Regions from separate parts of the Franconibacter daqui genome, predicted to be linked through region 1. Evidence: predicted binding sites of a transcription regulator. Region 1 holds the regulator's gene; the other holds the start of a gene.
The links. The regulator ArgR, encoded in region 1, controls arginine synthesis, uptake and breakdown. The targets are predictions, from matches to a motif close to ANTGAATAAAAATACANT.
Positions count from the first base shown of each region.

Region 2: the regulator ArgR is predicted to act here: its motif matches at 1,786-1,803, upstream of argC (N-acetyl-gamma-glutamyl-phosphate reductase).

Region 1 is NZ_BMKJ01000002.1:49,614-53,028, forward strand. Features, by position in the region: gene IEX01_RS09530 (NAD-dependent succinate-semialdehyde dehydrogenase) at 1-617, shown strand, start outside; gene IEX01_RS09535 (barstar family protein) at 663-941, shown strand; gene yhcN (peroxide/acid stress response protein YhcN) at 1,004-1,270, opposite strand; gene yhcN (peroxide/acid stress response protein YhcN) at 1,387-1,650, opposite strand; gene argR (transcriptional regulator ArgR) at 2,015-2,485, opposite strand; gene mdh (malate dehydrogenase) at 2,923-3,415, shown strand, end outside.
Region 2 is NZ_BMKJ01000007.1:12,879-16,293, forward strand. Features, by position in the region: gene argB (acetylglutamate kinase) at 1-648, opposite strand, end outside; gene argC (N-acetyl-gamma-glutamyl-phosphate reductase) at 665-1,669, opposite strand; gene argE (acetylornithine deacetylase) at 1,850-3,001, shown strand; gene ppc (phosphoenolpyruvate carboxylase) at 3,346-3,415, shown strand, end outside.

The DNA of each region.
Region 1 (3,415 bases):
CCAATAAATTCCGTAATGCAGGCCAGGTATGCGTAAGCGTAAACCGCTTTTTTATTCAGGACGGGATTTACGAGCGCTTCGTGAATCAGCTGGCGGAAGCGGTTAAGGCGCTTAAAGTCGGCAACGGCATGGATGACGGCGTGGTCGTCGGCCCGCTGATTGAGCAATCGGCCGTGGATAAAGTACGTGAACACGTCGAAGACGCGGTAGCGAAAGGGGCAAAAGTGCTGGTGGGCGGCAAGCCGCACGAACTGGGCGGCAACTTCTGGCAACCTACCGTCCTGATTGACGCTAACGACGAAATGAAGCTTGCGCAGGAAGAGACGTTTGGCCCGCTGGCGGCCTGCTTCCGTTTTAAAACGGAAGAGGAGGTGATTCAGCGCGCCAACAATACCCCTTATGGCCTTGCGGCTTACTTCTACACGCAAAACCTGCAACGCGTTTTCCGCGTTTCCCAGCAGATTGAGAGCGGCATGATTGGCATTAACGAATGTGCGGTATCAACGGAACTGGGGCCGTTTGGCGGAGTAAAAGAGTCAGGTCTGGGACGCGAAGGGTCGGTGCTGGGGCTGGAAGAGTTTATGGAAGTGAAAACCCTGCATCTGGGCGGACTCTGAAACAGAGGGCGGCCTGCGGGCCGCTCCATAGACCGGTGACGCAGCATGAAAATCTACACCTTCGATTTCGATGAAATTACCGATCAGGCGGATTTTTACCGGGAGTTTTCCCGCACCTTTGGTCTGGCCAAAAATCAGGTAAACGATCTGGATGCGCTATGGGAGGTGGTAACTGAAGGGGGATTGCCGCTACCGCTGGAGATAGAGTTTGTGCATCTGGGAGAGGAGCAGCGTCGGCGTTATGGGGCGCTGATTTTGCTTTTTGACGAAGCAGAAGAGGAGCTGGAAGGTCAGCTCCGCTTCAATGTACGTCATTCAACATAGGACAGGCACTTAAAAAGGCCCCTGCGAAAACAGGGGCAAGTCGTCAGACAAGACGACGAGGGTTACTTATACAGTTCAGCGGTGGCGTGCCAGTGGTCACCCTGAGTCAGTTCAGTGATGCGATAGCTGCTGGCGCCTTCTTTTTCCGCTTTTTCCGCCAGCTGCTGGCGAATATCCATTGGCGCGCCCGTTACCTGAGTGACAGAAACGCTGCCCATCGGCTGGAGGTTTTGCGCCTGCTGGGTGTTGACTTGTTGTACTGCGGCGCTGGCGCCAAAAGAGATAATTGAGGCCAGGCCCAGGGCTGCGATGGTAAATGGGGTTTTCATTGTCTTAACTCCTCGTCAAAGCACCCAACGGCCGGAAGGGTTGAAACGCTATTTTTCTGCTTGAGGCCGTTGCGTGCGTTTATGGCTATTCAGAACTTTTACTTTTAACGCGTTGTTTATTTGTAGAGCTCAGCGGTAGCGTGCCAGTGGTCGCCGGTACGCGCTTCGATGATGCGATAAGAAGACGCGCCTTTTTCCTGCGCTTTCTGATCCAGCATTTCACGCATATCCATCGGGACGCTGCCTACCGCGTCAACGGTGACAGTACCGATAGCCTGGCGGTTTTGCGCCTGGTCGGCATTGATGGAAGATGCTGCGAAAGCACCGAAAGAAAGCACAGAAAGAACGGTTGCGGCTGCTACGGTAGATTTAATGTTCATATTGTTTACCTCGTCGTATTTATTATTACTGGTCACTGTTCCGTGACCCTCATCACAAAAACAAGTATACACTAGTCACCCAAAAAATTAATAACAGGCTAATGGTTTCCTATGAAACTTTGAGTCTGGAGTGATGTTTATTTATTACCGAACGTTATAAAAATGGTTAAAATTTAGCCAATATTTTTTATTATTTCTTATGAATCAATAAGATATTTTATTTTTGCAATTTGTGCGGTTTTCTTTTTCTAATACACTGGGTGAATGGTTTTCAGCAGACGAAGCGACTGGTTAAGCGGGAGATGGCAGAAGAAGGTAAAAGAAGGGAACAACGCTCCCGCTACGATATAGCGGGAGCGGGGCATCAGAGTTCCTGTTCGAAAAGCACCAGGATGGCTTCGTAAAGCTCTTTGACCGTGAAGCCGCGCGCGGGCGTAGTGAAGATAGTATCGTCCCCTGCGATGGTGCCGAGGATGCCTTCCGCTTTGCCGAGGGAATCCAGCAGGCGAGCAATCAGCTGCGCCGCGCCTGGGCTTGTGTGAATGACGACTACGGCGTCGTTATAGTCGATATCCAGCACCAGGTTTTTAAGCGGGCTGGACGTGGTCGGTACGCCAAGCTCAACCGGCAGGCAGTAAACCATCTCCATTTTGGCGTTGCGGGTGCGCACGGCGCCAAACTTGGTCAGCATGCGGGAGACTTTTGACTGGTTGATATTCTCAAAGCCTTCGTCCTGCAGCGCCTGGACAATCTCACCCTGCGAACTGAATTTTTCTTCTTTGAGTAATGCTTTAAACGCTTTAACTAACTCTTCTTGTTTTGCGGAGCTGCGCATACGTCACCCGTGGTCAGGCCAATAAGAACAACATTATTATGCATAAAATTGAATTTTTATGCAAATTATCTGCCGTGAGCGGGGCTGAAATAATGTTATGAAAGCGGCGGATTTTATCAAATTTTGTTATCAAGGAACATGCCTGCGTCACGACTCGAAAATAAGCGATAAAGTAAAACAATTGTTATCAAAATGATGTTGTTTTGCTGTCGCGAGAGGGTGTAATGTAACCGCCTGTTGATATGTTGCTCCGGTAGTGACCCGGCGAGCCCGATAGTCTCCGTGCACCGGTAAAGCCGCCGCATCGCTTTCAGTAAAGCGCGTCAGGAGTCGCAAACTGAAGGCCAGAAGATTGTACTCATTTCAGCTCTGAATGATTATGGTCGCCACCAATGGAGTAACGGCACACTTTAGCTCACCATAATAAGGAGTTTAGGATGAAAGTTGCAGTCCTCGGCGCGGCAGGTGGTATTGGCCAGGCGCTTGCCCTTCTACTCAAGACCCAACTGCCTTCAGGTTCAGAACTCTCTCTGTATGACATCGCACCGGTTACCCCAGGGGTAGCGGTTGACCTGAGTCATATCCCTACCGACGTAAAAATCAAAGGCTTCTCCGGCGAAGACGCTACCCCGGCGCTGGAAGGCGCAGACGTGGTGCTGATCTCCGCAGGCGTGGCGCGTAAGCCGGGCATGGACCGTTCCGATCTCTTTAACGTGAACGCCGGCATCGTGAAAAACCTGGTTCAGCAGATCGCGACGACCTGCCCGAAAGCCTGTATCGGCATCATCACCAACCCGGTTAACACCACCGTGGCGATTGCTGCGGAAGTGCTGAAAAAAGCGGGCGTGTACGACAAGAACAAACTGTTCGGCGTGACCACGCTGGATATCATTCGCTCCAATACCTTTGTGGCGGAGTTAAAAGGCAAGC
Region 2 (3,415 bases), on a different contig from region 1:
AACAATCATGCCGTCGGTGATGATGCCCTGGGCGATAAGCTGTTCCGCTTTGGCGGCGGTCATCTCGGCGATGCGCTGGCCTTTGCCGTCCAGGATGCCGCTCACGTCGGAGAGCAGGATCAAATCCGCGCCAAGGGTCGCCGCCAGCGCTGTCGCCGCCTGGTCGGCGTTGACGTTCATCAGCTCGCCCGTTTCCGTCACGCCGATGGAGCTCACCACCGGCAGGAAGCCTGCGTCGAGCAGCGTATTAATCAGCTTCGGCGAACCCGGCTGCGCCTGGCCCACATGGCCCAGCGACTCATCAAGCTGCGTCACGTTGACGCTGTCGCCATCGCCGAGATAAAGGCCGACGGCGGGAATAGCATGTTTTTTCGACCAGGCGAGCAGCGTTTTGTTGGCGGAGCCCGCCAGCGCGCCGGTGATAATGTCTATCTGGTCAGCAGGCGTAACGCGCAGGCCATCTTTTTTCTGCACCGGCAGGTTGAGCTTTTTCATCAGCTCATCCACCACGCAGCCGCCGCCGTGAACGATGACCAGCGGACGCTGGTGGGACTCGCGGTAGTTCACCAGCGCGGTGAACAGACGCTCCAGCGCCTCTTCGCTGTCCAGCAACACGCCACCTAATTTAATAATTAACGGGTTCATCATCTCACCTGACTGTCGGTTAAATAAGAGACTGCGTTTCAGTAAAACCAAAGCGAATATTCGCGCACTGCATCGCCTGCGCCGACGCCCCTTTCAGGAGGTTGTCTTCGGTCGCCACCACGATGAGGTGCTCACCCTGCATGGCGAAGCCGATATCGCAGAACGGCAGGCCCACCACATTTTTCAGCGCCGGCACCCCTTTCTCATACAGGCGCACCAGCGGTTTATCGGCATACGCCTGCTGGAACGCCTCCGTCACCTGCGCCTGGGTAACACCCGGCTTCAGGCGGCAGGTAATGGTTTCCAGAATGCCGCGCGGGAAGTTGCCGAGGTGCGGCGTAAAAATCACCTCTGTCCCCAGATGGGTAGCGATTTCCGGCTGATGACGATGGTTGAACATGCCGTACGGCTGCAGGCTCACTTCGCAGAAGCTGTTAGACATCGCCGCCTTGCGCCCTGCCCCACTCACGCCGCTGGTGGCGTTGATAACCGGCCACTGGCTGAGATCAAGCAGGCCGTTGTCGATAAGCGGTTTTAAGGAGAGCTGCGCCGCCGTCGGGTAGCAGCCCGGCACGGCAACCAGCTTCGCCTCTTTCAGCTTCTCCACGTTCCACTCGGCAAGGCCGTAAACCGCCTGCTCCAGCAGATCCGGATGCTGATGGGTGAAGCCATAAAATTTGTCGTAGAAGGCCGCGTCGTTAACGCGAAACGCGCCGGAGAGATCGAACACCACGCAGCCCGCTTCCAGAAACTGCGGCGCTAAATCGTGGCTCACCTCGTGGGCGGTGGCGAGAAACACCACGTCCAGGTCCCTGGTAAACTCGCTGATGTCGGACATCGGCTGCAGCGGCAAATCGAGAATGCCCTTCAGCTGCGGATGCAAATCGGAGAGCAATTTTCCTGCATCATTGCTTTGCGCTGAGACCGTCAAAGCGGTTATGTTCATATGCGGATGGCGATTCACGTAGGTCGCAAGCTCTGCGCCGGCATAACCGCTGGCGCCAACAATCAGCGTGTTCAACATCGGGGCTGTTTACCTTCTTACCGTCATTTGCTTAAGGCGTTGGCCGCAGGCCTTAGCCGTGTTCGCGAGCGTGGTTCGCATGACCGGAACCCTGCAGTTCCCTCACGCTCAACGTTAATGTATTTTTATTCACTAATATTGCATGAATATTGATACTATCCGACCTAAGGTATGTCAACAGTGAAAACGAAATTACCGCCATTTATCGAGATTTACCGTGCGTTGATCGCCACGCCGTCCATCAGCGCCACCGACGCTGCGCTGGATCAGAGCAATGAGTCTTTAATCAATCTGCTGGCGGGATGGTTTCGCGAACTGGGGTTCAATGTGGAAGTGCAGCCGGTGCCCGGCACGCGCAACAAGTTCAACCTGCTCGCCAGCACCGGAAACGGCGCGGGCGGCCTGTTGCTGGCGGGCCATACCGATACGGTGCCGTTCGATGACGGGCGCTGGACGCGCGACCCGTTTACCCTCACCGAACATGACAATAAGCTTTACGGTCTCGGCACCGCCGACATGAAAGGTTTCTTCGCGTTCATCCTGGATGCGCTGCGGGATGTGGACGTGACGCAGCTGAAAAAGCCGCTCTATATTCTGGCGACCGCCGATGAAGAGACCACCATGGCGGGCGCACGCTATTTCTCTGAAACCACCGCGCTTCGCCCCGACTGCGCCATCATCGGCGAACCCACGTCGCTGCAGCCGGTGCGCGCGCATAAAGGCCATATTTCCAGCGCTATTCGCGTGCTGGGCCAGTCGGGCCACTCCAGCGACCCGGCGCGCGGCGTGAACGCCATTGAGCTGATGCATGAAGCCATTACGCACATCATGGCGCTGCGCGACAACCTGAAAGCGCGCTATCACTACGACGCCTTCACCGTGCCTTATCCGACGCTTAACCTCGGCCACATTCACGGCGGCGACGCGGCTAACCGCATCTGCGCCTGTTGCGAACTGCATATGGATATCCGCCCGCTGCCGGGCATGACGCTGGACGACTTAAACGGCCTGCTGAACGACGCGCTTGAGCCGGTGAGCCTGCGCTGGCCGGGACGCATCAACGTGGCTGAGCTGCACCCGCCGATCCCGGGCTACGAATGCCCGCCGGATCATCAGCTGGTGCAGGTGGTGGAAAAGCTGCTCGGCGCGCAAACCGACGTGGTGAACTACTGCACCGAAGCGCCGTTTATCCAGACGCTCTGCCCTACGCTGGTGCTCGGCCCAGGCTCCATTAACCAGGCGCATCAGCCGGATGAGTTTCTGGAAACGCGCTTTATCAAGCCGACTCGCGAATTAATTACGCAGGTTGTGCATCATTTTTGCTGGCATTAAAAGTTGTGCATAAGGGGGCGATCGCCCCCTTTTTATTCTGCCGATCGGGCAAATTCCATAAGAAACGCTTATTAGCCATCTGGTGAATTAAATTTCGTAAATTGCGGAGATCTGCTCGTCAGCTGAAGCGATTTCGCAGCAATTGACGAACGGGGTTTGGCGTGGCTTTATAAAAGACAACGAAGAGGCTTAGTCCGAAAGATTTCGAGTCGCAGCAAGGCGGCAAGCGAGCGTATCCCAGGGAGCTTACTTAAGTAAGTGACCCGGGTGGGCGAGAGCAGCCAACGCCGCTGTGGCTTGAAAGATGCAGGACTTTTACAGGTGAGATGGGGTGTCTGGGGTAAATGAACGAACAATATTCCGCTTTGCGAAGTAACGTCAGTATGCTCGGCAAGTTGCTTGGGGATACCATCA